4 regions of the Serratia sp. TSO36 genome follow, and region 1 is predicted to be linked to each of the others. Evidence: predicted binding sites of a transcription regulator. Region 1 holds the regulator's gene; each other region holds the start of a gene.

Region 1 (7,230 bases):
GAGCAAAAAAAGGCCCCGGCGATATTGCTGCCGGGGCCTTTTTTGTCGGGCAAACGCTTAGCGGGCGACGCGGATGCCGCCTTCAACGCCTTTGGGGCTGAACACCACCTGCCACAGCTGCAGATCGCGCGCCCGGAACGCGCCGGCGCAGGCGTTCAGGTAATAGCTGAACATCCGCTCGAAGCGTTCGGAATAGCGCGGTGCAAGCTGCGGCCACGCCTGTTTGAAGCGCTCGAACCAGGCCATCAGCGTGCGGTCGTAGTCGGCGCCGATGTTGTGCCAGTCTTCCATCACGAAATGGCCCTCGCTGGCTTCGGCGATATGGCTCACTGAAGGCAGGCAGCCGTTCGGGAAAATGTACTTGTTGATCCACGGATCGACGTTCATGTCGGTTTTGTTGGAGCCGATGGTGTGCAGCAGGAACAGGCCGTGCGGCGCCAGATTGCGTTCTACCACATTGAAATAGGTGCGGTAGTTTTTCGGCCCGACGTGCTCGAACATGCCGACCGAGACGATGCGATCGAACTGCTGATGCAGATCGCGGTAATCCTGCAGCAGGATCTGCACATCCAGCCCGGCGCAGCGCGCCTGAGCCAGCTTCTGCTGTTCTGCGGAGATGGTCACGCCGACCACCGATACGCCGTAATTTTTCGCCGCATAGGCGGAGAGGCCGCCCCAGCCGCAGCCGATGTCCAGCAAGCGCATGCCCGGTTGCAGCTGCAGTTTCTCGCAGATCATCCGCAGCTTGGCTTCCTGTGCCTCCTCCAGCGTGGTGGCGTCTTTCCAGTAGCCGCAGGAATATTGCATGTAAGGATCGAGCATCAGGGTAAACAGATCGTTGCCGAGATCGTAATGTTCTTTGCCGACGATCCAGGCGCGCTTTTTCGATTGCAGATTGGTCAGGCGCGCGGCGGCGATACGCAGGGTATCTTTCAGGTGGTGGGGGAGTTTCTTCTCCAGCCCGGCGCTGACCACGCGCTGGAAGAACATATCCAGCCGCTCGCATTCCCACCAGCCGTCCATATAGCTTTCGCCCAGGCCCAGCGAACCTTGCTGCAAGACGCGTTTAAAGAAATCGGGGTTTTTAACCTGAATATCGAAGGGGCGCGAACCGTTGATTTCAATGCCGGCCAGGCCGAGCATTTCGTGCGCGATACGGTACCACTGATTGTCCTGGATGCTCAGATCTTCTATACACGATGAACTCATAGCTTCTCCATCACCTTCTTCTGACTGATGACCCGTTAGGAAACAGCTTAGACAATTTCTGCGGGTGCATACGTTTACCGGCGGAAAATAGGCCCGCGGCGTCTGATATCCGACTATGAACAGAGGAAATTTAAAGAAGCGACCCAGCGCGAACGGCGCGGGATAAACGCATCCTTAAAAAAAAGAGTGTGACGCAAAGCGCGTACACAAGCGCTAATTGAGATATAGAGATTATAAGGTGTTACTTTACAAGGTTGTTTTTGAGTATAGGCGTGCCGAGGCGTTGACTCAACTGTAAATCGCACTCGGCACGCATATTCTTTAAGTGATTATTAAACTTGGCAATTATGACGCTGAGTTAGCATGTTCCCGCTGCGGCTTTTGCTGCGCATCGGCCGCTTTTCCCCGCTGCAGGAAATACCCCAGCGCGGCCAGGATTACCGTAGACACCATCACCGTCACCGTCGCCAACAGCGGCTGGGCAATAAACGCCGACACCAGCATGCTCGCCACAAAGCACAGCCCCAGCTGCAGCGTATTTTGCAGCGCGGCGGCCTTGCCGCTGCTTTCCGGGAACGGCATCAGCGCATTCGCCACCATGATCGGGTAGCCGGCGCCGTTGACCAGCGCCATCACGCAGAATGGGATCAGCAGCGTGGTGAGCGTCGGATCGGTCAGGGTGGCCACCAGATACAGCGCCACCATGCTGACACCATAAGCTACCAGCAGCCACGGCAGCAGGGTTTTGCCGTTGATGCGCTTGAGCGCGGCGCGGCAGCCGTAGCCACCCAGCAGGAAGGCCAGCGTTTGCGGCACGTAGCTCAGGCCGATATCGCTCGGGCTGTAGCCCATGTCACCGAGGATGAACGGCGAGCCGGTCAGCCAGGCGAAGAAGCCGGCCGAGCAGGCGGCGTACATGGCGACGTTGCCGCTGAACACCGGGGATCTCAACAGTTGCCAAAAGCTGACGCCGTTTTTTGGCGCATCGGCGCTGGGTTGCGTTTTGGCGCGCTCTTTGAGCAGCAGCGTCGGCAGCAGCAGCAGCGCGGTGATGGCCAACAGTGCGGCGAAGATCGCGCGCCAGCTGGCGTGGTTCAGCAACCAGGCGCCGAGCAGCGGCGCCAGCGCCGGCGACAGCGCTACCAGCGGCATAATGGTGGCGAACACGCGGTTGGCCTGGCCTTCGCGGTAACGGTCAACCACCAGCGCTTGCCAGATGGCGGCGGCGGCGCAGACGCCGACGGCCTGAATAAAGCGCAGGATCCAGAGCTGCACGGCGTTTTCCACCCACAGCATGCCCAGGCAGCCGAGGGCGAACAGCGTCAGCCCGATCAATAATACCGGTTTGCGGCCCAGACGGTCGGAGAGCGGCCCCCATAGCAGCTGCGCAAAGGCGAAGCCGGCCAGGAAGATGCTCAGGCTGGCGCTCACCGCGCCGGCGGAAATTTGCAGTTCTTCCCGCATGGCGCCGAAGGCGGGCAGGTACATATCGGTCGCCAGATAACCCAGCATGCTCAGGCCGGCGAGGTAGAACATAAAGCCAAAGGAATTTCGCATGGTATTTCTCGTTAATATTTTAATGTCGCAGGTTTTTAGCGCCGGCCAGTGTATCCGGCTGGATCTCTGCTTGTGAAACGGTAATATTTGCAAAGTGCTGTTAAAAAAATTGAAGGCAAGGCGATGTGGTCTGAATATTCTCTTGAAGTGGTCGATGCGGTGGCGCGCACCGGCAGTTTCAGCGCGGCGGCGCAGGAGCTGCACCGGGTGCCGTCGGCGGTCAGTTATACCGTACGGCAGCTGGAGCAATGGCTGGCGGTGCCGCTGTTTGAGCGGCGTCATCGCGATGTGGAGTTGACGCCCGCCGGCGCGCTGTTTATCAAAGATGCGCGAGTTGTTATCAAAAAAATGCTCGACACCCGCCGCCACTGTCAGCAGGTGGCCAACGGGTGGCGCGGCCAGCTGAATATTGCGGTCGACATCATCGTCAAACCGCAGCGCAGCCGCCAGCTGGTGCTGGATTTCTACCGTCATTTCCCCGACGTCGAATTGATGCTGCAACCCGAGGTGTTCAACGGCGTGTGGGATGCCTTGGTGGACGGCAGGGCGGACATGGCGATCGGCGCCACGCGCGCGGTGCCGGTCGGCGGCGGCTTCGCCTTCCGCGACATGGGTTATATGAACTGGCTGTGTGTGGCCAGCCCGCAACATCCTCTCGCGCAGTTGACGGGGCCGCTGAATGACGATCAGCTGCGGCCGTACCCTTCGCTTTGCCTGGAGGACACCTCGCGCAATCTGCCCAAGCGCGTCACCTGGACGCTGGATAACCAGCGGCGGCTGGTGGTGCCGGATTGGACTTCGGCGCTCGACTGTTTGTGCGCCGGGCTGTGCGTCGGCATGATGCCGGCGCATCGGGCGCTGCCGCGGGTGCAGCGCGGTGAGCTGACGGCGTTGCAGCTGCAGCAGCCGTTTCCCGCCAGCCCTTGCTGCCTGACCTGGCAGCAGGATAAACCGTCACCGGCGATGAGCTGGCTGCTGGCGTATCTGGGCGATGGGGAGACGCTGAATCAGGAGTGGCTGAGCGAGGTGGAACCGGAAGCCGCGCAGGCTTCCGGCGCGGGGGATTAGCGGCGGTAGTCGATGAATGGGCCGTCGGCGACCGAGCGGCGTTCGATCAGCTTCGGATGCACTTCGATCACCTGCGACTCTTCGCGTTTGCTGATAATGCGATCCAGCAGCATGGTGAAGGCCATTTCGCCCAGACGCTCTTTCGGCTGGTGAATGGTGGTCAGCGCCGGGGTGAAGTAGCGGGCGTTGCGCACGTTGTCGTAGCCGATCACGGAAATATCCTGTGGCACCCGCAGCCCCAGCTCGTCGGCCGCGCAGATGGCGCCCATCGCCATGATATCGCCGCCGCAGAATACCGCGGTCGGCCGCTGTTTTTGCGACAGGATTTGGTGCATCGCCTTGTAGCCGGACTCCGGTTCGAAGTCACCCTGGACGATCCACTCTTCGCGAATGTCGATATGCGCTTCCTGCAGCGCCTTCATAAAGCCCTGATGACGGCCGCCGCCAGTGTTGCGCGACAGCTGGCCCGGAATGGCGCCGATATCGCGGTGGCCGCGCTCGATCAGGTAACGGCCGGCCAGATAGCCGCCTTCGAACGCGTTATCGATGATGGTGTCGGTGAAGTCGCCGCGCGCGGCGCCCCAGTCCATCACCACCATCGGGATGTTGCGGTAATCTTCCAGCATGCCCAGCAGCTGATCCGGGTACTCGGAGCACATGACCAACAGGCCGTCGACGCGCTTTTGCGCCAGCATCGCCAGGTAGGCGCGCTGCTTGTCCAGATTGTTGTGCGAGTTGCACAGGATCAGGGTGTAGCCTTTGCTGTAGCAGCTGTTTTCCACCGCCTCGATCACTTCGGCAAAGTAGGGCGCTTCGCTCGAGGTGGCCAGCAGGCCGATCGACTTGGTGTGATTGACTTTCAGGCTGCGCGCCACGGCGCTCGGCGAGTAGTGCAGCTCTTTGATGGCGGCCCACACGGCCGCTTTGGTCTCTTCGGCGACGAAACGAGTCTTATTGATGACGTGCGAAACGGTGGTGGTGGAAACGCCCGCGCGTTTGGCCACATCTTTAATCGTTGCCATGTAAGGAATGACTCCTGAACTCACATGTTTACAGCATGTAAGTGTGATGTTAATCGTTTGCCTACGTAGATCCTTCTCCAGAGAAGCGAAAACTGAGTTTTTAGTGTGTTGAAGTCTTCAGCGCTTAATCAGGAGGGGCATGGATGCCGGTACGCAGTTGTGAACTGCGAATTTTGTCGCATATTGAACAAAAGTGGAAGAGGTAATCGAGATTATAAACCGGGAAATGATAACAAGATTTTATCGGCGAACTGTGGGAAAATGATTTGACGTACTAATTGTACGCCTTTTATCCTTAGGAAAGCCCATTTTAAAGGAGTTGTCATGGATACCGAATTGAAGATGTCGCTGTTCACCACCGTCTGCGCGTTGGCGGTCATTATCGCTTTCAGCTTCGTTGCCGCGTTGAACTGATTTACCCCCGGTTATAAAAAAGGCGCAGCCTGGCTGCGCCTCATCACCTCAGAACCTGCGCTTACGCCAGGTTTTCCGCTGCGAAGGTCCAGTTGACCAACGCCCAGAAGTTTTCCAGGTATTTTGGACGCGCATTGCGGTAATCGATGTAATACGCGTGTTCCCACACGTCAACGGTCAGCAGCGGTTTGTCTTCACCGGTCAGCGGGGTGGCCGCGTTGGAGGTGTTGACGATCGCCAGCGCGCCGTCCGGTTTTTTCACCAGCCAGGTCCAACCGGCACCGAAGTTTTTCACTGCGGCATCGGTAAACTGCTCTTTGAACGCAGCGAAAGAGCCGAAGGATTTGACGATCGCCGCCGCCAGTTCGCCCTGCGGTTCACCGCCGCCCTGTGGGGACAGGCAGTGCCAGTAGAAGGTGTGGTTCCACACCTGCGCGGCGTTGTTGAAGACGCCGCCGTTTGAGGTCTTGATGATCTCTTCGAGCGATTTGCCCTCGAACTCGCTGCCTTTCACCAGGTTGTTCAGGTTAACCACGTAGGTGTTGTGGTGTTTGCCGTAGTGGTATTCCAGGGTCTCGGCGGAGATGTGCGGCTCGAGCGCGTTTTTCTCATACGGTAATGCAGGTAATTCAAACGACATTGCTTCCTCCTTTACAGCGCCACTCTTTTTCCTTTTTCCGCCGGAGCGGGAGCCGAATGGGCCGTTTTTTATTGTGGTCTTTCAATCTTAACAATTTTCATCATAAAAAACAGGAAGAAAAGCGAGAAATGCGCGTGAGGCGGTGTGAGGGGCGATAGCTTGAGCAGGCGGTTGCGACCGGTGCCGCAACCGCGCAGAGCAGGGAATTAACGAATGGTTTTCGGCGTTACTACGCGGCGCGCGCCGATGTAGTGGTTTTGCCAATAGTCGTTGTCGAGCTGGCTGATGCGGATCTCTTCGCCGGTGCGCGGCGACTGGATGAATTTGCCGTTGCCGAGATAAACGCCGACATGATCCGCCACGCCGCGGTTGTTGATGCGGAAGAACACCAGATCGCCACTTTCCAGTTCGCTTTTCTTGATCGGCGCCGCGTCGCGCAGGTGGTACATCTCGTTGGCGGTGCGCGGCATCTTGATTTTTACCACGTCTTTATAGGCGTAATAGATAAGGCCGCTGCAGTCGAAACCGGTGCGCGGCGAGCTGCCGCCCCAGCGGTAAGGTTTGCCCATCTGGCCCATCAGCTTGGCCATCGCGGTCTGCTTGGCATGCTGATAGCGTTTTTTGTGCGCCGGGCTGAGTTTCAACGGTTTTTCATCACGCGCCAGCTTGGCGGTGGCCATACCGGCTTCGCGGTGGCGGCCGTAGCCTTTTTTGTAGCCCTTTTTCGGCGGGGTGACTTTAATCTTGGCGGTTTTCTGCGCTTTGGCCTTGGGTTTGGCGCTGGCGATCTTTTTCGCGCTTTTCTCGCTTTTCGCCTTGGCGGTCTTGGTTTTTTTCGCGGGGGCCGTCACTTTGGCTTTTTTAGCGGTTTTGTCCGCTTTCTTTTTTCTGCGGTCATCGGGCCGCGCTTCATTAGCATGGCTTTTACGCTGCTCGGCGGCAACACGCGCCTGTGGCGCAGCGTGCGCCAAATTGAAGAAGAGCTGCGTAAACAGCAGCGCAAAGAGCGTAAGAATTAAACGCATGTCGACGTCACCAACCTTGGCCCCGAAACGGATATCGAAAGAGTTACAGTATTCCCGAATTTCGCCATATAAAACAGCGAAGAACTCATAAATAATAATCCATATTGTGAGAAAACGTTAATGACATTTTTTTTGGTTCAAAATCAGCCCGTTGGTGTATGAAAAAGCGCCGGCAGGGGGCTATGGATATAATTAATCCGCGCCGTCAGCGCCGCGCAATATATTAGTGAAATGGTCGGATTAAAAATGTTATTCTCAACGTATGTTTTGACCGGAATGACGTGGCCGGTGAAAC
Region 2 (7,230 bases), on a different contig from region 1:
GCATTGAGATGCGGCAACCTGCGGCTGCGGGTTGGGATTATACGGTCAGAGGTTAGCGAGTCAATGCCTTTTCATGGCGTTACGGCGGCGGCCGTGCTTTATGGCGTTTTTTCCGCCAGCGCCCGCGCGGCGAGGGTTCCCGTCAACCGGGCGCCGCCATGCTGAACCTGGCCGACGCCTACGTAAATCGGCGCGCGTTCAGACCACCGCCGCCCGTCACCCCACCACCGGCAAAGGCGAGCGGACTGCACGACTGCGGCGATGTCGCCCCAATCGGCGTGCTCAACCCCCCGCGCGTTGCAGGTCGCCGCCACCCTTTCCTCCAGTGTGGCGTCGGGGCGGGCGCTGTTTAAAGAAGCCTGGCTCCCCGATGCCCAAACCAGCAACAGCGTGCAGCCTGCCCAGGCGCAGCCCTTCATACGTATAATTTCCGCCACAGCGCATTCAGGCGCGCCCGCCACGACGGCGCTCCTTCATGCTTACCGAGCTGATGCAGCGCGGTGAGTTGCGCGCTGTCCGCCGGATGCAATGAAGAATCGAACACCGTTTCCCCCACATGTTTAGGCTCCGCCGGTTGCTCGTCAGGCTGATGATGCAACGGGTAAAGCCGGGTTATCGCTCTCATGATCCTGCCCTCTTTCACCCTGTGAACAGCCCCAGCGTATCCAAATACAGGTAAAAATGACGTAGAGGATCCTGAGGCCGGCATAAAAAAAGCGTAAATCGCCGTCGGCAACGGCCGCGAGGGTGATTCTGCGCCTGACAGCGCGCTCAGCTTCTGCCAGAATAGCGGCATCCCCGCTTTTCTTAATTGATGGATTTCCACACTGATGTCAGCAAAGATTATTGATGGTAAAACGATTGCGCAGCAGGTTAGAAACGAAGTGGCTGAGCAAGTGAAACAACGTCTGGCGGCCGGCAAACGCGCCCCAGGGCTGGCGGTTGTGCTGGTCGGCGAGAATCCGGCTTCGCAAATTTACGTCGCCAGCAAGCGCCGCGCCTGCGATGAAGTCGGCTTCCTTTCCCGCTCCTACGACCTGCCCGCTGCCACCAGTGAAGCCGAGCTGCTGGCGTTGATCGACCAGCTGAACGCCGATGAGGAAATCGACGGCATTCTGGTGCAGCTGCCGCTGCCGGCCGGCATCGATAACGTCAAGGTGCTGGAACGCATCCACCCGGACAAAGACGTCGACGGCTTCCACCCGTACAACGTCGGCCGCCTGTGCCAGCGCGCGCCTAAGCTGCGCCCGTGCACGCCGCGCGGCATCGTCACCCTGCTGGAGCGTTATAACATCGATACCTACGGCCTGAACGCCGTGGTGGTCGGCGCGTCCAACATCGTCGGCCGCCCGATGAGCATGGAGCTGCTGCTGGCCGGCTGCACCACCACCGTCACCCACCGCTTCACCAAGAATCTGCATCACCACGTCGAGAACGCCGATCTGCTGGTGGTGGCGGTCGGCAAGCCGGGCTTCATTCCGGGCGACTGGATCAAACCGGGCGCCATCGTGGTGGACGTCGGCATCAACCGCTTGGAAAGCGGTAAAGTGGTGGGCGATGTCGATTTCGACGCCGCCAGCGAGCGCGCCGCCTACATCACCCCGGTGCCGGGTGGCGTTGGCCCGATGACCGTTGCTACACTGATCCAAAATACCTTGCAGGCCTGCGAGGAATATCACGACGTTCAACCTAAATAAGTAAGGCAGTATGGAAATTTTCAATCTGGACAATCATCCCCACGTCGAACTGTGCGATCTGCTGAAGTTCCAGGGCTGGTGTGAAAGCGGCGGCGCCGCCAAAGAAGTCATCGCTGAAGGGCAGGTGAAAGTCGACGGCAAGGTCGAAACCCGCAAGCGCTGCAAGATCGTCGCCGATCAGGTGGTGGAGTTCAACGGCGGCAAGGTCATGGTTAAACCCTGACCCGCAACCATAGAAAAAGGCGCTGAATTCAGCGCCTTTTTTGTTTTTCCCTGCGGCCGGATTACTTACGGCGCCAGGTGGTGCCCTGCGGGCCGTCTTCCAGCACGATGTTCATCTCGTTCAACCGATCGCGGGCGGCATCCGCCAGCGCCCAATCCTTCGCGGCGCGCGCTTCGTTACGCTGTTTGATCAGCGCTTCGATCTCCGCCACTTCGCCGTCGTCAACCTGAGCGCCCCCTTGCAGGAACTGCTCCGGCTCCTGCTGCAGCAGGCCGATCACCTTCGCCAGCTTGCGCAGTTCCGCCGCCATGCCGTTGGCCGCCGCCATATCTTCACCCTTGAGGCGGTTAACCTCGCGCGCCAGATCGAACAGCGCCGAGTAGGCTTCCGGGGTGTTGAAGTCGTCGTCCATCGCTTCGCGGAAGCGGGCTTCGAACGCTTCGCCGCCGGCCGGCACGGCGTCGGCGTCGGTGCCGCGCAGCGCGGTATAGAGGCGCTCCAGCGCGGTGCGCGCCTGCTTGAGGTTCTCTTCGCTGTAGTTCAGCTGGCTGCGATAGTGGCCGGACATCAGGAAGTAACGCACCGTCTCCGCATCGTAATGGCCGAGCACGTCGCGGATGGTGAAGAAGTTATCCAGCGATTTGGACATCTTCTCTTTGTCGATCATCACCATGCCGGAGTGCATCCAGTAATTGACGTACGGGCCGTCGTGGGCGCAGCTCGACTGTGCGATCTCGTTCTCGTGGTGCGGGAACATCAGATCGGAACCGCCGCCGTGAATGTCGAAATGGGTGCCCAGCTGTTTGCAGTTCATGGCGGAGCATTCGATGTGCCAGCCCGGACGGCCCGGCCCCCACGGCGACTGCCAGCTCGGCTCGCCCGGCTTGGACATCTTCCACAGCACGAAGTCCATCGGATTGCGCTTCACGTCGTCGATCTCCACGCGCGCGCCGGCCTGCAGCTGATCCAGATCCTGACGCGACAGCAGGCCGTATTGCGGATCGCTGTCGATGGAGAACATCACGTCGCCGTTGCTGGCCACGTAGGCGTGATCGCGATCGATCAGGCGCTGGGTGATCTCGATGATCTCGGCGATGTGCTGAGTCGCGCGCGGCTCTTGATCCGGGCGATCGATCAGCAGCGCGTCGAAGTCGGCGTGCATTTCCGCCAGCATGCGTTCGGTCAGCTGGTCGCAGGTCTCATGATTTTCCGCCGCGCGGCGGATGATTTTGTCGTCCACGTCGGTGACGTTGCGCACGTAGTTCAGCGAATAGCCGAGGTAGCGCAGGTAACGCGCCACCACGTCGAAAGCGACAAAGGTACGACCGTGCCCGATGTGACACAGGTCATAGATGGTTACCCCGCACACGTACATGCCCACTTTCCCGGCATGAATGGGTTTGAATTCCTCTTTTTGACGACTCAGGGTATTAAAAATCTTTAGCATCGGGAGATTCCGTGGTGTGCGTGATAACAAAAAAGATAACCGGGCTTCAGGTTTCCGCCCGGTAGCGTATTGAAACCTGAAGCCTGATCTATTGCAAGGTTAAGGCCATGCTTTGCTGATTTCACGCGAATAAAATGCGCGAAATTCGGCGGCCGGCACAATTGTTATAATATAACACAAATGCAATTACCACAGACAGTGCGCGGTTGAGCCGCTGCTGACTCGCTGGGGCGGATATGTTATAAGGGCGGTCTGAATGTTCACTCGCTTTACGTGACGTCTCACTTCACCTTGTTAGGATTAAAACTATGGTTACTTTCCACACCAATCACGGCGATATCGTTATCAAGACCTTTGCTGACAAAGCGCCGGTTACCGTTGAAAACTTCCTGAACTACTGCCGCGCCGGTTTCTACGACAACACCATCTTCCACCGTGTGATCAACGGCTTCATGATCCAGGGCGGCGGTTTCGAGCCGGGCATGAACCAGAAAGCGACCAACGCGACCATCAAGAACGAAGCCAACAACGGTCTGAAAAACACCATCGGCACCCTGGCAATGGCACGCACCAACGATCCGCACTCCGCCACCGCACAGTTCTTCATCAACGTGGCTGACAACGACTTCCTGAACTTCCGCGGCGAAAACGTGCAGGGCTGGGGCTACTGCGTGTTTGCTGAAGTGGTTGAAGGCATGGACGTGGTCAACAAGATCAAAGGCGTGAAAACCGGCCGCAGCGGCATGCACCAGGACGTACCGGTAGAAGACGTGGTGATCAACAGCGTGACCGTCAGCGAGTAATCGCGGCTGCATGAGTACGCTGTTCATCGCAGATCTGCACTTGTGCGCACAGGAACCGGCAATCACTGCCGGTTTTCTGCGTTTTTTACGGCGCGAAGCGGTGCACGCCGACGCGCTGTACATCCTCGGCGACCTGTTTGAAGCCTGGATCGGCGACGACGATCCCGAGCCGCTGCACGCGGAGATCGCCGCGGCGCTGAAAGCGCTGCAACAGGCCGGCGTGCCCTGCTACTTCATCCACGGCAACCGCGATTTTCTGCTCGGCAAACGCTTCGCCCGCGCCAGCGGCATGCAGTTGCTGCCGGAAGAGAAAGTGCTGGAGCTGTACGGCCGCAGGATCCTGATCCTGCACGGCGACACCCTGTGCACCGACGATCACGCCTATCAGCAATTCCGCCGTAAAGTGCACAACCCGCTGATTCAAAAATTGTTCCTGGCGCTGCCGCTGCGCTGGCGATTGAAGATCGCCGCCAAAATGCGCGCCCGCAGCCAGCAATCCAACCAGGACAAGTCGGAAGCCATCATGGACGTCAACCCACAGGCGGTCGAACAAACCATGCTGCGCCACGACGTGCACTGGATGATCCACGGCCATACCCACCGCCCGGCGGTGCACCGGCTGGCGTTGAGCAACGGCGAAGCCCATCGCGCGGTGCTGGGGGCCTGGCACGTCGAAGGATCGATGATCAAAGTCAGCGCCGACGCCGTCGAGCTGATCCAATTCCCATTCTGAATTCCAGACTGGCGCGCGAGTGAAAATTCGCGCTTTCGACGGTGAAAACCGGCGACGCAACCGTTTTCCTCGCCGTGCGCTCATGGTATGCTCTACGCCCTCATTCGGCCCTCAGCCGACGCCAGACAAATCACAGGAGCCTTACACCCATGGGAGCCAACGCTGCTTCAGCCGCCACTACCGGGGCGAAAATCGCAATTGTAATGGGATCGAAAAGTGACTGGGCCACCATGCAGTTCGCCGCCGAAGTCCTGACCCAGCTCGATGTCCCCTTCCATGTCGAAGTCGTTTCCGCCCACCGCACGCCGGACAAGCTGTTCAGCTTCGCCGAGCAGGCTACCGCCAACGGTTTTGACGTGATCATCGCCGGCGCCGGCGGTGCGGCGCACCTGCCGGGCATGCTGGCGGCGAAAACCCTGGTGCCGGTGCTGGGTGTGCCGGTGCAAAGCGCCGCGCTGAGCGGCGTAGACAGCCTGTACTCCATCGTGCAGATGCCGCGCGGCATTCCGGTGGGCACGCTGGCGATCGGCAAAGCCGGCGCCGCCAACGCCGGGCTGTTGGCGATGCAGATCCTGGCGCTGCACGACGCCGCGCTGGCGCAGCGTTTGGCGGACTGGCGTCAGGCGCAGACCGAAGACGTCTTGAACCACCCCGATCCGCGGGAGGATGCATGAAGCCGGTTTGCGTACTGGGCAATGGCCAGCTGGGGCGCATGCTGCGCCAGGCAGGCGAACCGCTGGGCATCGCCGTTTACCCTGTCGGCATCGATGCCGAGCCCGAAGCGGTGCCGTATCAGAACAGCGTCATTACCGCCGAGATCGAACGCTGGCCGGAAACCGCGCTGACGCGCGAGCTGGCGACCCACAGCGCCTTCGTCAACCGCGACATTTTCCCGCGCCTGGCGGATCGCCTGACGCAAAAACAGCTGCTCGATCAGCTCGGCCTGGCGACCGCGCCGTGGCAGCTGCTGGCGAGCGCCGCCGAATGGCCGCAGGTATTCGCTGCGCTAGGCGAGCTGGCGATCGTCAAACGCCGGGTCGGCGGTTATGACGGCCGCGGCCAGTGGCGCTTGCGCCCGGGCCAGGAAGCTGAACTGCCGGCCGATGCCTATGGCGAGTGCATCGTCGAGCAAGGCATCAATTTCTCCGGCGAAGTGTCGCTGGTGGGGGCGCGCGGCCACGACGGCCGTTCGGTATTCTACCCGCTGACCCACAACCTGCATGAAGACGGCATCCTGCGCACCAGCGTTGCGCTGCCGCAGCCCAACCCAGCGCTGCAGCAACAGGCCGAGCAGATGCTGGCGGCGATCCTGAACAAGCTGAACTACGTCGGCGTGATGGCGATGGAGTGCTTTATCGTCGGCGATCGGCTGCTGATCAACGAACTGGCGCCGCGCGTGCACAACAGCGGCCACTGGACGCAAAACGGCGCGTCCATCAGCCAGTTCGAGCTGCACCTGCGCGCCATTCTCGGCCTGCCGCTGCCGCAGCCGGTGGTGAGCACGCCGTCGGTGATGGTCAACCTGATCGGCACCGCCGTCAACGAACAGTGGCTGTCGCTGCCGCTGGTGCATCTGCACTGGTATGAGAAAGAGGTGCGCCCGGGCCGCAAGGTCGGCCATCTCAATCTGAACGACCCGAGCGCCGCCGATCTGTGCCAGGCGCTGCAGGCGCTGGCGCCGCTGCTGCCGGGCGAATACCAAAGCGGGCTGGCCTGGGCGCAGCAGAAGCTGGCTTAACGGTTTAAGCCGCCGAAAAAGAAGAAGGTTCAGCCCAGGCTGAACCTTTTTTTTGCCGCAAAGATCAACGCGAGCCGATATTACGCAACGGTTTGCCGGCCATCAGATTGCGTTCAATATGTTCCAGAGAAATATTTTTGGTTTCCGGGATCAGCGCCAACGTGATGAAAACAAACAGCACGTTAAGCCCTGCATAGACCCAAAAGGTGTGCGCGCTACCCAACGAATTCAACATGGTCAGGAACGTCGCTCCCACAATCATATTGGCGATCCAGTTAGTGGCAGTGGAGCAGGTGATGCCGAAATCGCGGCCTTTCAATGGCTGGATCTCTGAACACAGCACCCAAATCAGCGGGCCGGCGCTCATGGCAAAGCCGACGATAAACATCAGCAGCATGACGATGGCGAAATATTGCGCCACCGCCGAGTTCATGCCGATATTCATCATGGTTCCCAGCGCCCCCATGCCGACGGCCATCACGATAAACCCAAGGATCAGGGTGGGTTTGCGGCCCCAGCGATCGACCAGCCCAATAGCGATAAAGGTGGCCAGCACGTTGACCAGACCGACGATCACCGTGCCCCACAT
Region 3 (7,230 bases), on a different contig from region 1:
TACCAGCAGCGCCAGCATCGAGATGGTCAACGAGGTGCCGAACGCCATCGCCAGCGCGGAGATCACTCCCCAGCCGAACACGCCGATCACTTTGGAGAACAGCAGCACCAAAATCGCCCCCGAACAGGGGCGCATGCCCATCGCCAGCACGATGGCGGCCTGAGTGCGCCAGTCGCTTCCCGCCTGCAGCTCGCTGTCGCTCGGCAGATGCCGGTGGCCGCAGCCGCAATTGGCGCTGTGCACATGATCCGCCGCCAGCGGCGTCAGGCTGTTGATGCGCAGCGCCGGCGCCGGGCGCATCGCCTTGATCGCCGCAAACAGGCGTTTCAGCGCGCGCCAACTCAGCAGCACGCCAAGCAGCATCACCAGAATAAAGCTGCCCTTCTCCAGCCAGAAACTGCTTTGGTGCAGCTGGCGCGAAGAGAGCTGCAATACCACCAGCATCAGCGTGACCAGCGCGATCGCTACCCCACCCTGCACCAGCGAGGCGGCGAAGGTCAGCTTCAGGCTGCTTTTCAGCCGCGCCGGATGGGTAGCCAGGTAGGTGGCGATCACCACTTTGCCGTGGCCGGGGCCGAGCGCATGCAAGACGCCATAGCCGAGGCTGAACAGCATCAGCGCCAGCCCGGCCTGCTGCGGCGCGGCCTTCACCTGCTGCAACAGCCCCGCCATCTGCTGGTGCAGCGCTTTTTGCCACACCACGCTCTGCATCAGCAGCTGCGGCCAATAGTGCCACGCCAGCAGCGCGGCGGCCGCCAGCGCCAGCGTGAACGGCAGCAGCGGCCACAGGCCGAAGGCCCAGTGGCGCCGGCTCGTCGTCGGTTGCGAGAGATTTAACGACATTGCAGCGTCACCCGCTGGGCGAACTGCTGCCCCAGGGCCAGGTCTTCGCCGGGCGAGTCGTTCTTATCGAGCGACAGCGCATAGGCCTGCAGCGACGCATTCGGCTTCGGCGTCATCAGCTTGTAGCTACACAGCTGCGCCATCTCCGGCGGCAGATGCAGCGCATTTTGGTCTTTATAGGTCATATCCACAAAATAAGTCGGATCGTAAGTAGAAAGTTCGAACGGCTTGCCCGCCAGCGGCTGCGGCTCGGCCAACGGCAGCACGAACTCCAGCACCGCCTGGTTGCTCTGGCGCGACAGGTGATATTCACTGGGCAAGTTCAGGTATTTCACCGGTTTGCCGTCGCGGTAAAGATCGGTGAAATAGTGCTGCCCCAGCACGTTGGCCATCACTTCCGCCGCCAGCTTTTTCCACACTTCCGAATCGCTCTTGGCGTTTTTCGCATCGTAGAGCAGATCCGCCGAGGTGATTTCATCCATCACCCACACCATTTTCAGGCCGACCAGCCGCTGGTCTTTGGCGACGAAGGTGGTATTCATGTCGATAAAGCTGTGCGGATGAGCGATCGCACCGGCGCTGAACACGGCGCCGAAGGCAGCCAAAAGACGACGTAACTTCATCATTATCCTGTCTTACCTGCATTTGTTATAACGTAACACAAATAGATGCCTAACGGCCCGCCTCTCCCGGCGATATTTGTGACGAAAGTTGTAAGCCGAAGTAAAAGCCGCGCGGTAATCCTGCCGTCACAAAGCCTTTTGCTATGCTTAGGCATAATCGCAACCTTTTATGCCGGAAGGTGATAATGAGCCTGGACACCTCTCCCGTGCCCGAGCTCTCCGGACAACAACGGCGCTGCCATCTGCTGCTGATGCTGTACACGCCGGAGCCCGAGTTACAGCTGGAGACCCTAAGCCGAATCAACGGCGTCGCCCCCCCGATAACCCGGCAAGATATAGCCGAGGTGGCCAGTGAAATCCAGCGTTTCCATCACCTGGAGATCGCCGTCGATCCCGACCATGGCTACCAACTGCGGGGCAGCGTGCTCGACCAACGCCTGTGCCTGATCCACTGGCTGCGGCGGGCCCTGCGCTGCAGCCCGCGGTTTGTCGAAGGCGATTTCGCCCCGCGCCTGCGGCAAGCGCTGGCGACTGATGCCGCCCCGGCGTCTGCGCTGACAGAGGCGATCGACGCCTGCGAGCCGCTGCTCAGCCGCCACTTCGATGCGCGCGACCGCCAATTCCTGCAGCATTACCTGCTCTACTGCGCCTGGCAAAATCGCCTGCAGCAGCATCCGCGTTTCGACGCGGTTCAACGCGACTGGCTGCGGAAAAAGCCGGAACAGCAAGCCGCCGCCTGGCTGCATCAGGCCTGCAACCGGCTGTTTAACCAGCCGCCGCAGGCAGACGAGCGCGATTTTTTGGCGCTGACCTTCACCATGTTGAAAAATCACAGCTACCACAGCAACGACTCAGCGCAAGAGCGGAGATTGATGGTGGCGATCGACAGCATGGTCGAGCGCTTCCAGCAACTTTCCGGCATGGCCTTCAGCAGCAAGGCGGAGCTGGTCAGCCAGCTGTTCGCCCATCTGGCGCCGGCGCTGGAGCGCTGCCGTTTCGCCATCGGCATCGACAATATGCTGCTGGAAGAAGTGGTGCGCAAATACCCGCGGCTGATGCGCACCACGCAGGAAGCGCTGAAACCGCTGGAGCAGGAGTACGGCGTGCATTTTTCCAACGAGGAGGCGGGTCTGGTGGCCATCAGCTTCGGCGCCTGGCTGATGCAGGACAACGCGCTGCAGGAAAAGCAAGTGCTGCTGCTGACGCTGGACAACCCGCAGCTGGAAGAGGAAGTGGAATATCAGATCCGAGAGCTCACGCTATTGCCGCTGAACATCAAGTACCTGCCGCTGAGCGACTATCTGCGCGGCGGAGCGCCGCAGGGCATCACGCTGGTGATCACCCCTTATGCGGCGGTGCACAGCGATCCGCACCCGCCGCTGGTCTATACCGAACTGCCGCTGGAAACCCGGCAGCGCCAGGCGATCCGCGCGCTGCTGGAAGCCCCTTAATCAGCGGCTGACGCTGACCGCCGGCGGCCGGATGAACAAGGCCGGCGCCGCGACCGCCGCCATCACCCAGAATACCCCGCCCTGCCAATGTTCGAACAGGAACCCGGCAATGACCGTCATGACGGCGATGCCGCCGCCCATCGCCAGCGCCGAATACACCGCCTGCAGTTGGATCACCTCTTGCCCCTGACGCGCGGCGATAAAGCGCATCGCCGCCAAATGGCAGACGGTGAAAGTGCCGCAGTGCAGGATCTGGATCAGCAGCAGCCAGCCCAGCTCGGTGCTGTAGGCCATCAGGCTCCAGCGCAACACGCCGCAGCAGGCGGAGAGCAACAGCAGGTTGCGCGCATTCCAGCGGCGGAACAGCACGTTGCTGCTGGCGAAAATAATCACCTCCGCCACCACGCCCAGTGACCACAGATAGCCGATGGTCGAGGCCGAATAGCCGGCCTCCTGCCAGTAAATGGAGCCGAAGCTGTAGTAGCCGGCGTGCGCCCCTTGCAGCAGCGTGACGCACAGCAGGAAGCGCCAGACCGGCCCTTCTTTCAGCAGCGCCCACAGCGAACGTTCGGTTCCGCTGCGCGCGCGCGCTTCGCCCTGCGGCATGACGCTCGGCTTCAACAGCATGCCCAGCAGCATCGCCAGCACGCTGAAGATCAGGCTGTAGAGAATGGCGTTATGGCCCCATACCGCCACCAACTGCCCGGTCAGCGCCGAGCCGATGACGAACGCCAGCGAACCCCACAGCCGCACCCGGCCGTAGTCCATACGGATCTGCTTTTGCCAGGTGGCGGCCAACGCGTCGGTCAGCGGCACCAGCGGCGAGAAGAACAGGTTGAAACCCGCTATCACCAGCATCAGCCAACCCCAGCCGTTGCCGAAACAGAAACCGACCGCAAAGGCCAGGGTCAGCAGCGCCAGCAGGCGCAGGGCGGAGACTAAATGAGAGGGATCTTTAACGCGGGGTGCAATCAGTAAGCTGCCGAGGAAGCGGGCCACCAAGCCAGCGCCGAGCAGCATGCCGATGGTTTCGGGCTCGATGCCCTCGCCTTTCAGCCACACGCCCCAGAACGGTAAGAAGATGCCATAGGAAAAGAAGTAGGTGAAATAACTGAGCGCGAGCCAACGCGTGGATTGCAGAACCATGATCCCTCCGGAGTGAGGGCAATACTTTGACAGAGCTCACACCGACCCGCAATCTTCATTCCACTTCAATGCGTTAGAGTGCCAGACAGCTCACAGTTTGCCGCGAGCGGCCACAAAAAAACCCGCCGCAGCGGGTTTTGTCGGGCGAAAGCGGGATTACGCGTAAACCGGCAGGCGGGCGCAGATATCCAGCACTTTCTTCTTGGTGCGTTCGATGGTGGCTTCATCGTTGATGTTGTCCAGCACATCACAGATCCAACCGGCCAGTTCGCGCACGTCGGCTTCTTTGAAGCCGCGACGGGTGACGGCCGGGGTGCCGATACGCACGCCGGAGGTGACGAACGGGCTTTTCGGATCGTTCGGCACGCTGTTTTTGTTGACGGTGATGTTGGCGCGGCCCAGGGCGGCGTCCGCTTCTTTACCGGTCAGGTTTTTGTCGACCAGATCCAGCAGGAACAGGTGGTTATGGGTGCCGCCGGAGACCACTTTGTAGCCGCGCTGCAGGAACACTTCCACCATCGCCTTGGCGTTGACCGCCACTTGCTGCTGGTAAACCTTGAACTCAGGCTCCATCGCTTCTTTCAGCGCCACCGCCTTGCCGGCGATCACGTGCATCAGCGGGCCGCCCTGGCCGCCAGGGAACACGGCGGAGTTCAGCTTTTTGTACAGCTCTTCGTCGCCGCCCTTCGCCAGGATTAGGCCGCCGCGCGGGCCCGCCAGGGTTTTGTGGGTGGTGGTGGTGACGATGTGCGCGTGCGGTACCGGGTTCGGGTACACGCCGGCGGCGATCAGGCCCGCCACGTGCGCCATGTCGACGAACAGGTAAGCGCCGATGCTGTCGGCGATTTCGCGCATTTTGGCCCAGTCAACCACGCCGGAGTAAGCGGAGAAGCCGCCGATGATCATTTTCGGCTTGTGGGTTTGCGCCTGCTTGGCCAGATCGTCATAGTCGATTTGGCCTTTGTCGTCGATGCCGTAAGGCACCACGTTATACAGTTTGCCGGACAGGTTGACCGGGGAACCGTGGGTCAGGTGGCCGCCGTGCGCCAGGTTCATGCCCAGAATGGTGTCGCCCGGCTGCAGCAGCGCGGTGTACACGGCGAAGTTAGCCTGGGAGCCGGAGTGCGGCTGCACGTTGGCGTAATCGGCGCCGAACAATTCTTTGGCGCGATCGATAGCCAGCTGCTCAACGATATCCACGTATTCGCAGCCGCCGTAGTAACGCTTGCCCGGATAGCCTTCAGCGTATTTGTTGGTCAGCTGGGAACCCTGAGCCTGCATCACGCGCGGGCTGGTGTAGTTCTCAGACGCGATCAGCTCGATGTGCTCTTCCTGACGCACCACTTCCTGCTCCATGGCACGCCACAGTTCCGCATCGTAATCGGCAATGTTCATTTCACGCTTTAACATCCGGCATCTCCTGACTTAAATCAGCTAACTAAAAAATCACCAAATAACTACCCGTTTGGGTTCTGGGCCACAGTGTAAACCGTTTCGCCCTACCGAAGATAGGTCTTGACAGAGGTTTTTACGCAAACGATTGGCATAAGGTGGCGCAAGGCTTTGATCCGCGAAACGCCGCCGTTTATCAACGGACATTTCCTCATGCGAACAATGCGCTTTTTTCATGTTCTGTGAGCGCGATCGACGCCCGAAGAACACCGCAACGAAAACAAGGGTATTTACAAGCGACGCGGAACCCAATAAGATGCATTTAAAATACATCATTAAAATTATCGTCAAGATCCCAACCCAAGGAGCGCTTCCATGCTGGATAGCCAAACCATCGCCACCGTGAAATCCACCATTCCCCTGCTGGCTGCGACCGGGCCGAAGCTGACCGCCCACTTTTACGATCGCATGTTCGCGCACAACCCGGAATTGAAAGACATTTTCAACATGAGCAACCAGCGCAACGGCGATCAGCGTCAGGCGCTGTTCGACGCCATCTGCGCCTATGCCGCCAACATCGAGAACCTGGCGGCGCTGCTGCCGGCGGTGGAGCGCATCGCGCAGAAGCACACCAGCTTCAATATCCAGCCGGAGCAGTACAACATCGTCGGCGGTCACCTGCTGGCGACCCTGGACGAAATGTTCAGCCCGGGTCAGGAAGTCCTGGACGCCTGGGGCAAGGCCTACGGCGTGCTGGCCAACGTATTTATCCAGCGTGAAGAACAGATTTATCAGCAGAGTGAAACCGACAACGGCGGCTGGCGCGATCTGCGCGCGTTCCGCATCCTGAAGAAACAGCCGCAGAGCGACGTGATTTGCAGTTTCGTGCTGGCGCCGGTGGACGGCGGCCGGGTGGCGGACTTCAAACCGGGGCAATACCTGGCGGTCTACATCAAGCACGACAGCCTGGAACATCAGGAAATTCGCCAGTACTCGCTGACCACCTCGCCGAACGGAGAGTTCTACCGCATCGCGGTGAAGCGCGAAGATCAGGGGAAAGTGTCCAACTACCTGCACCAGCAGGCGCAGGAAGGCGACGTGATCTACATCGCCCCGCCGCACGGCGACTTCTTCCTCGACGTGGCCCAGACCACGCCGGTGGCGCTGATCTCCGCCGGCGTCGGCCAAACCCCGATGCTCGGCATGCTCAACACCCTGCACGACAGCCAGCATCAGGCGCAGGTCCACTGGCTGCACGCGGCAGAAAACGGCGGCGTGCACGCCTTTGCCGATGAAGTGGCGGATATTGCCGGGCGCATGCCGAATCTGAGCCGCCATGTGTGGTACCGCGAGCCGGGCGCCGATGACGTGGAAGGCCGCGACTACCACAGCCGCGGATTGATGGATTTGAGCGCGCTGCAAGGCAGCCTGGCCGATCCGCAGATGCACTATTACTTCTGCGGCCCGGTGGCCTTCATGCAGTTCGTGGGCAAACAGCTGCTGGAAATGGGCGTAGAGGCCGAACGCATCCACTACGAATGCTTCGGCCCGCATAAGGTGCTGTAATGCTTGCGGAGCGCGGCCGTCAGACCGCGCTCCCTCTTCATTTCGCCTGCAGTTGGCGCGCGTCCTGCACCTGCTGCACCGTCACCGGCGCCGCCTGGTTGCCCCAGCTTCCCCGCAGATAGCTCATCAGATCCGCCGCCTGCCGATCGTTCAACGCCCAGCCGTAAGCCGGCATGTCAAACGCCATCGCCTGCTGCGTGATCGGCGTA
Region 4 (7,230 bases), 130 kb from region 1:
GCGCGACAGGGCGTACTCGTCGCTGTTCCACTCCGGGTGCCACTGCACGCCGAGCGCGAAGGGCTGATCGCGCACGCTGATCGCCTCCACCAGCCCGTCGGCGGCGTGCGCCTCGATGCGCACGCTCGCGCCCAGGGTTTTGGCACCCTGGCCGTGCAGCGAGTTCACCCAGAATCTGTTGCAATCCGGTATCAGTTGCGAAAGCAGCCCCCCTTCCTGAACGGTGACCTCGTGGGCGGGGGCGTATTGCTGTTCCAGCGGCAGGTCGTGGTCTTCACGATGCTCCAGGAGCTCGGGCAGTTCGTACAGGCGGCGATGCAGGGTGCCTTGGGTGGCGACCACCATCTCCTGCATGCCGCGGCAAATGGCGAAAAGGGGAATGCGCCTGTCGAACGCCTGGCGGATCAGCGCCAGGCTCAACGCGTCTCGGCCAGGATCGGCGTCAGGCTCATCGCCGTTTTCACCATAAAGGTGCGGCTGCACATTACTGGGGCTGCCCGGCAGCAAAATGCCGTCGAGGCGCGGCAGCAGTTCCGCCAGCATTTCCGGCTCCGCCAGCGCGTGCGGCAGGGCGATCGGCAGGCCGCCGGCGGCGATAACGGCATTCAGGTACTTTTCTTGCAAGGTCTGTGTGAGGTGCCCGTTTAACCTATACCTGCACATGACGACGCCGATGACTGGTCTGTTAAATATATTGTCCATGCTATCCCCTTGGTACGTTCGAAATTATGAACGATAAGCATCTCCACCGCCGATTTCGTTCAATATTCTATAAATCTAGCAGTCGATTGGGCAATATTCAAACCAAAAGTAACACTTGCAAAACAAATTTGTTTCATCTACGTTTCATTTGTGGGCATTATATTGAACAACGCGGTCAATAAACATCGACGACAGCAAAACACAAACGGCGGGTGAACCATGCAGACCAACATCGTAGAAGTGGAAAACTTTGTTCAGCACAGTGAAGAGAGACGAAGTAGCGCGTTCCAGCGCGAAGTGAAGAAGTATCTGGAACGTTATCCGTTAACCCAACATGTCGACGTACTGTTGACCGATCTGAACGGCAGCTTCCGCGGCAAACGCATCCCGGTCGGCGGCCTGAACAAACTTGAGAAGGGCTGTTACTTCCCAGCGTCGGTTTTTGCGATGGATATTCTCGGCAACGTCGTAGAAGAGGCCGGGTTGGGGCAGGAACTGGGCGAGCCGGATCACGTGTGCGTGCCGGTGCCGGGCACGCTGACGCCGTCGGCGGCGGACCCGCAATATATCGCGCAGGTGCTGCTCACCATGCTGGATGAAGATGGCACTCCCTTTGACGTTGAACCGCGCAATGTGCTGAACCGAGTGTGGCAGCGTTTGCGTCAGCGCGGGCTTTCCCCCGTGGTAGCGGTAGAGTTGGAGTTCTATCTCATCGATCGTCAACGCGACGCGGAGGGCTATCTGCAGCCGCCGTGCGCGCCGGGCACGCAAGAGCGCAACACCCAAAGCCAGGTGTATTCCGTCGATAACCTCAACCATTTCGCCGACGTGCTGAGCGAGATCGACGAACTGGCGCGTTTGCAGGGCATTCCGGCGGACGGCGCGGTGGCGGAGGCGTCGCCGGGGCAGTTCGAGGTCAACCTGCACCATACCGACGACGTGCTGCAGGCCTGCGATCACGCGCTGGCGCTGAAGCGGCTGGTGCGCATGGTGGCCGAGAACCACAACATGCAGGCGACCTTTATGGCCAAGCCGTATGAGGAACACGCCGGCAGCGGCATGCACGTGCACATCAGCATGCTGAACGCGCAGGGCGACAATGTGTTCGCCGACGACGACGGCGAAGATTCGGCGCTGCTGAAACAGGCGCTGGCGGGCATGATCGCCTTGATGCCGTCTTCGATGGCGCTGTTGGCGCCGAACGTCAACGCCTACCGCCGCTTCCAGCCCGGCATGTATGTGCCGACCCAGGCCTCTTGGGGGCATAACAACCGCACCGTGGCGCTGCGCATTCCCTGCGGCGATCGCGACAACCACCGCGTGGAGTACCGCGTGGCGGGCGCCGACGCCAACCCTTATCTGGTGATGGCGGCCATTCTGGCCGGCATCGTCTACGGGCTGGAAACCGCGCTGCCGCTGCCTGAGCCGGTGACCGGCAACGGGCTGGAGCAGGACGGGCTGCCGTTCCCGATCCGCCAGAGCGACGCGCTGTACGAGTTCGAACATCAGCCGGTGCTCAATGCATTGCTGGGCGAACGTTTCAGCCACGTCTATCTGGCCTGCAAAACCGATGAGCTGGTGCAGTTCGAGCGCCTGATCACCGAAACCGAAATTGAGTGGATGCTGAAAAACGCCTGATCCCGCTCACCCTGCGACTACCGCGCGCGTCCGGCGCATTTCATCGGCTCTCCTGTGGCCGGTGAGGCTGCGCGCTGCGGTACTGAATTTCTTCTATCACGGCGTACAGGACGCCGACGAGGAAATAACCATGACTCAGTCATTCCCATGCGCAGACGTTTGCCTGTGCCGCAGTGCCTACGGGCCGGTCGCCGGCCGCCCGACAGTGACCCCAACCCGTTTTACCCGCCGCCTGAGCAGCAGTTTCCCCGCGGCCTCTCTGAATGACGTTGCACGGTTGACAGCAGAGGACCAAGAGGGGAAATGCCATGACGATTAAAGCCACCGACGGCGGCCCGGCGGGCAAACCGCAGCTGCGCAAATCCCTCAAGCTGTGGCAGGTGGTGATGATGGGCCTGGCCTATCTGACGCCGATGACGGTGTTCGATACCTTCGGCATCGTCTCCGGCCTCACCGACGGCCATGTGCCGACCTCCTATCTGCTGGCGCTGGCCGGCGTGCTGTTCACCGCCATCAGCTACGGCAAACTGGTGCGCCAGTTTCCTACCGCCGGCTCCGCCTACACCTATGCGCAGAAGGCGATCAACCCGCACGTCGGTTTTCTGGTGGGGTGGTCATCGCTGCTCGATTATCTGTTCCTGCCGATGATCAACACGCTGCTGGCGAAGATTTACCTGACCGCGCTGTTCCCGGAAGTGCCGCCCTGGGTGTGGGTGGTGGGCTTCGTTATCCTGATTACCGCCATCAATCTGAAAAGCGTCAATCTGGTGGCCAACTTCAATACCCTGTTCGTGCTGGCGCAGGTGGCGATCATTCTGGTGTTCATCTACCTGGTGGTGCGCGGCCTGCACAACGGCGAGGGGATGGGCACGGTGTGGAGCCTGCGGCCGTTCCTCAGCGAGAATGCGCACCTGCTGCCGATCATTACCGGCGCCACTATCCTGTGCTTCTCGTTCCTCGGCTTTGACGCGGTCACCACGCTGTGCGAAGAGACGCCCGACGCCGCCAAGGTGATCCCGCGCGCCATCTTCCTGACCGCGCTGTACGGCGGGGTGATCTTTATCAGCGTGTCGTTCTTCATCCAGCTGTTTTTCCCGACCATTCAGCGTTTCCACCAGCCCGATGCCGCGCTGCCGGAGATCGCACTGTACGTCGGCGGCAAGCTGTTCCAGTCGATCTTCCTGTGCGTGACCTTTATCAACACGCTGGCCTCCGGCCTGGCGTCGCACGCCAGCGTGTCGCGCCTGCTGTACGTGATGGGGCGTGACAACGTGTTCCCGGAGAAATTCTTCGGCTACATCCACCCTAAATGGCGCACGCCGGCGCTCAACGTGCTGATGGTCGGGCTGGTGGCGCTGTCGGCGCTGTCGTTCGATCTGGTGACCGCCACGGCGCTGATCAACTTTGGCGCGCTGGTGGCCTTTACCTTCGTCAACCTGTCGGTGATCAGCCACTTCTTCATTCGCGAAGGGCGCAACAAAAGCTGGAAGGATCGCTTCAACTTTCTGTTCCTGCCGCTGGTGGGGGCGCTGACGGTGGGGGTGCTGTGGCTGAACCTGGAGAAGAGCTCGCTGACCATGGGGCTTATCTGGGCGACGCTGGGCTTCGGCTATTTGGCCTGGCTGACCCGGCGTTTTCGCCAGCCGCCGCCGCAGCTCGAGCGGCAGCCGCAGCAATAAAATCACAGGCGGGAATTTCCCGCCTTTCTTTTTGGCGCGTGCGGCAGTAGAGTGAAAAACCTGATAAAAAATAACCCATTGGATCCGCATTATGCCCGCTTTGCCCTCGCGTACCCGCGCCACGCTGTTCGGTTTATTGGCCATTGTGCTGTGGAGCAGCGTCGTCGGCCTGATTCGCAGCGTCAGCGAAGGGCTGGGGCCGATCGGCGGCGCGGCGATGATCTACAGCGTCAGCGCGGCGTTTTTGCTGGTGGCGCTCGGCGTGCCGAAATGGCGCAGCTTTCCGCGGCCTTATCTCATCGTCGGCAGCCTGCTGTTCGTCAGCTACGAGATCTGCCTGTCGCTGTCGCTCGGCTACGCCAATACCCGCCTGCAGGCGATAGAAGTGGGCATGATCAACTACCTGTGGCCCTGTTTCACCGTGCTGATGGCGCTGGCGCTCAACGGCCAAAAGGCGAAATGGTGGCTGCTGCCGGGGCTGCTGCTATCGCTGTTCGGCATCGGCTGGATCATGAGCGGCGAGGGCGGCTGGTCGCCGGCGCAGATGCTGGCCAACGTGCGCAGCAATCCGCTCAGCTACGGGCTGGCCTTCAGCGGCGCGGTGATCTGGGCGCTGTACTGCAACCTGACCAAGAAGATCGCCCAGGGCAGCAACGGCGTGGTGCTGTTCATCGTGCTGACCGCGCTGGCGCTGTGGCTGAAGTATGCCTTCAGCGCGGAAAGCGGCATGCAGTTCAGCGCCGGCGTGACCGTGACGCTGCTGTGCGCCGGGGTGGCGATGGGGGCGGGGTATGCCGCCTGGAACGTCGGCATTCTGCACGGCAACATGACGCTGCTGGCGACCGTCTCTTATTTTACCCCGGTGCTGTCGGCGGTGTTCGCCGCGCTGGTGTTGCACACCTCGCTGACCGTCAATTTCTGGCAGGGCGTGGCGATGGTCACTCTCGGCTCGCTGATCTGTTGGCGGGCAACCCGTGGAAATTAACGGAAATTCTCCGCCGTCGGCGCAATGTTGAACTAGAATTTAACTAGCCATGTTGCCTGAAGGAACGACGACGATGAGAAGCGACATTCAATTTATTCAACAACCCGAAATCGACGTGCATCACTACGAGCGCGGCGATACCGTGCGCCTGACCACGGCGAATCTGCGGCATGAATATCAGCTCGACGTTTATATTTTGCGCCGCGACGACAAGCTGATTTACGGCTCGGTCGTCGCGGCGGCGCCCAAGACCGATATCCCGGTCGCCAGCTGGGAGGTGAAAAACGGCGAAGAGGTGGCGTTCCGCCAGGAAAACATCGCCAAAGCGGTGCCGGCGGTGAACTGATTTCGCTTTGCGTATTTTTTACTGATTTTGATGAAGGCCGACGTTTATACGTCGGCTTTTTCTTTGCTGCGGCTCAATGGCGGGCAGGTGACGCCCTGATGACATTTGGCTCAAAAACTGCGCTAAAAATCGATGTGCATGACAAAAATCACAGCGAATGTGAATTTGCATGAAACATAATTTGACAAATGTGAACGCAATCGATTACCTATTCGCGAAATGCGTAACTGGATCACAGATTCTTACAGTCAGTGGTTTCTATAATGCGCGCGTCATCCGAGTTTCTGTGTGAAGACAACGCCAGGTGTCGGCAGACTCATTGTCATCTTTTCTAAACGGGCAGGAAATGGCCCTTTAAGCATGTGGTAATAAAATGAAAAAAATAGCTCTCGCAGCAGGTGTACTGCTCGCAGCGTCTTACAGTGCATCATCAATGGCTGATAGCAAAGACAGTCAATATGTCTCCGACTGGTGGCACCAGAGCGTCAACGTGGTGGGCAGCTACCACACCCGCTTCGGGCCGCAGCTGAATAACGACGTGTATCTCGAATACGAAGCCTTCGCCAAGAAAGACTGGTTCGATTTCTACGGTTACGTTGACGTGCCGAAGTTCTTCGGCGTGGGCAATACCCCGGATCGCGGCATCTGGGACAAAGGTTCCCCACTGTTTATGGAGATTGAACCGCGCTTCTCCATCGACAAGCTGACCGGCACCGATCTGAGCTTCGGTCCGTTCAAAGAGTGGTACTTCGCCAACAACTACATCTATGATCTGGGCCACAACGCCGACGGCCGTCAGAACACCTGGTACATGGGTCTGGGCACCGATATCGACACCGGCCTGCCGATGAGCCTGTCGATGAACATCTATGCCAAATACCAGTGGGAAAACTACCAGGCCGCCAACGAGAACAGCTGGGACGGTTACCGCTTCAAGGTGAAATACTTCGTGCCGCTGACCCAGGTGTGGGGCGGCAACCTGAGCTACATCGGCTTCACCAACTTCGACTTCGGTTCCGATCTGGGCAAGGACAGCCATTGGGTTGACGGCACCGGCAAACAGGTGCGCACCAGCAACTCGATCGCCTCCAGCCATATTTTGGCGCTGAACTACGATCACTGGCACTATTCTTTCGTGGCGCGTTACTTCCATAACGGCGGCCAGTGGCAGGATGGCGCGGATATCGGCACCCCGCAGGGCCCGATCAAGTCTACCGGTTGGGGTTATTACCTCGTGGTCGGCTATAACTTCTGATTTTCCGTGTTATCAGAAACAGAAAACCCCGCCTGGCGGGGTTTTTTTTGTCATCACTGGGCTTGTTCAACCGGGAGATGCTTCACCGGCATAAACAGCCTGCCTTTGATCACGTGACATTCATTATTTATCCAACTAATGATTTGTTCACGGCTGACGCCTTCCGACTGCGCGTAACGATGAAGATCGCCGTTAAAGTGCCGAGTGATGTATTCCATGAGGGTCATTTGCACGTCTTTTGCTCCTGAACGCCCACCCGTTGCCAGCCTGGCCACCGCGGGAGGTTGAGGTTTCTCAGACAGCGAATGTAAATTATTGGCAACCAAATCTCAACATAAAGCACCAGATTGGGGCGACAGCGGCGGGAAAAAGAATCCCGCACGGAGAGGCGGGAAGTGTTCGCTATTATCATTATGGATGATAAGAATAAGATTTGAGGTGCGACGAAAAAGAGCACGTTAACTCTTTTTTGTTACCCTCCCACGCTAGCGTAAGGCTTATTTTTCTTCAAGAAAAATCTGAGGTAAGTTTCGGAATTCTCGAGGCGTGTTGCGTTGAAACAAACTATTGGCGCGACTGCCGTCAAACCGCACCGTTATCTCGGAGTTTTCCTTATACTTCGTCC

Evidence for each region. Region 1 encodes PurR, which represses purine synthesis genes. Its sites were predicted from a motif close to CANGCAAACGTTTGCNTG; they were not measured.
Region 2: a site for PurR is predicted at 4,957-4,974, ahead of purE (5-(carboxyamino)imidazole ribonucleotide mutase). Genes of this name have one in related genera too.
Region 3: a site for PurR is predicted at 5,593-5,610, ahead of glyA (serine hydroxymethyltransferase). Genes of this name have one in related genera too.
Region 4: a site for PurR is predicted at 5,544-5,561, ahead of ACK3CV_RS11035 (nucleoside-specific channel-forming protein Tsx). Genes of this name have one in related genera too.

Annotation. Positions count from the first base shown of each region.
Region 1 is NZ_JBJZOU010000012.1:461,677-468,906, forward strand. Features, by position in the region: gene cfa (cyclopropane fatty acyl phospholipid synthase) at 58-1,209, opposite strand; gene punC (purine nucleoside transporter PunC) at 1,555-2,766, opposite strand; gene punR (DNA-binding transcriptional activator PunR) at 2,890-3,834, shown strand; gene purR (HTH-type transcriptional repressor PurR) at 3,831-4,856, opposite strand; gene cydH (cytochrome bd-I oxidase subunit CydH) at 5,181-5,270, shown strand; gene sodB (superoxide dismutase [Fe]) at 5,332-5,910, opposite strand; gene ACK3CV_RS11675 (C40 family peptidase) at 6,117-6,935, opposite strand.
Region 2 is NZ_JBJZOU010000009.1:161,933-169,162, reverse strand. Features, by position in the region: tRNA gene ACK3CV_RS06105 (tRNA-Arg) at 1-2, opposite strand, end outside; gene ACK3CV_RS06100 (hypothetical protein) at 416-625, opposite strand; gene folD (bifunctional methylenetetrahydrofolate dehydrogenase/methenyltetrahydrofolate cyclohydrolase FolD) at 831-1,697, shown strand; gene ybcJ (ribosome-associated protein YbcJ) at 1,708-1,920, shown strand; gene cysS (cysteine--tRNA ligase) at 1,982-3,367, opposite strand; gene ppiB (peptidylprolyl isomerase B) at 3,676-4,170, shown strand; gene ACK3CV_RS06075 (UDP-2,3-diacylglucosamine diphosphatase) at 4,181-4,903, shown strand; gene purE (5-(carboxyamino)imidazole ribonucleotide mutase) at 5,053-5,577, shown strand; gene purK (5-(carboxyamino)imidazole ribonucleotide synthase) at 5,574-6,641, shown strand; gene ACK3CV_RS06060 (sugar porter family MFS transporter) at 6,706-7,230, opposite strand, start outside.
Region 3 is NZ_JBJZOU010000021.1:349,209-356,438, forward strand. Features, by position in the region: gene ACK3CV_RS19175 (nickel/cobalt transporter) at 1-843, opposite strand, end outside; gene ACK3CV_RS19180 (DUF1007 family protein) at 834-1,469, opposite strand; gene csiE (stationary phase inducible protein CsiE) at 1,652-2,917, shown strand; gene ACK3CV_RS19190 (3-phenylpropionate MFS transporter) at 2,918-4,063, opposite strand; gene glyA (serine hydroxymethyltransferase) at 4,220-5,473, opposite strand; gene hmpA (NO-inducible flavohemoprotein) at 5,831-7,021, shown strand; gene ACK3CV_RS19205 (c-type cytochrome) at 7,059-7,230, opposite strand, start outside.
Region 4 is NZ_JBJZOU010000012.1:332,233-339,462, forward strand. Features, by position in the region: gene puuD (gamma-glutamyl-gamma-aminobutyrate hydrolase) at 1-702, opposite strand, end outside; gene ACK3CV_RS11015 (glutamine synthetase family protein) at 922-2,340, shown strand; gene ACK3CV_RS11020 (APC family permease) at 2,649-4,019, shown strand; gene yddG (aromatic amino acid DMT transporter YddG) at 4,111-5,004, shown strand; gene ACK3CV_RS11030 (hypothetical protein) at 5,078-5,350, shown strand; gene ACK3CV_RS11035 (nucleoside-specific channel-forming protein Tsx) at 5,724-6,605, shown strand; gene ACK3CV_RS11040 (hypothetical protein) at 6,659-6,838, opposite strand.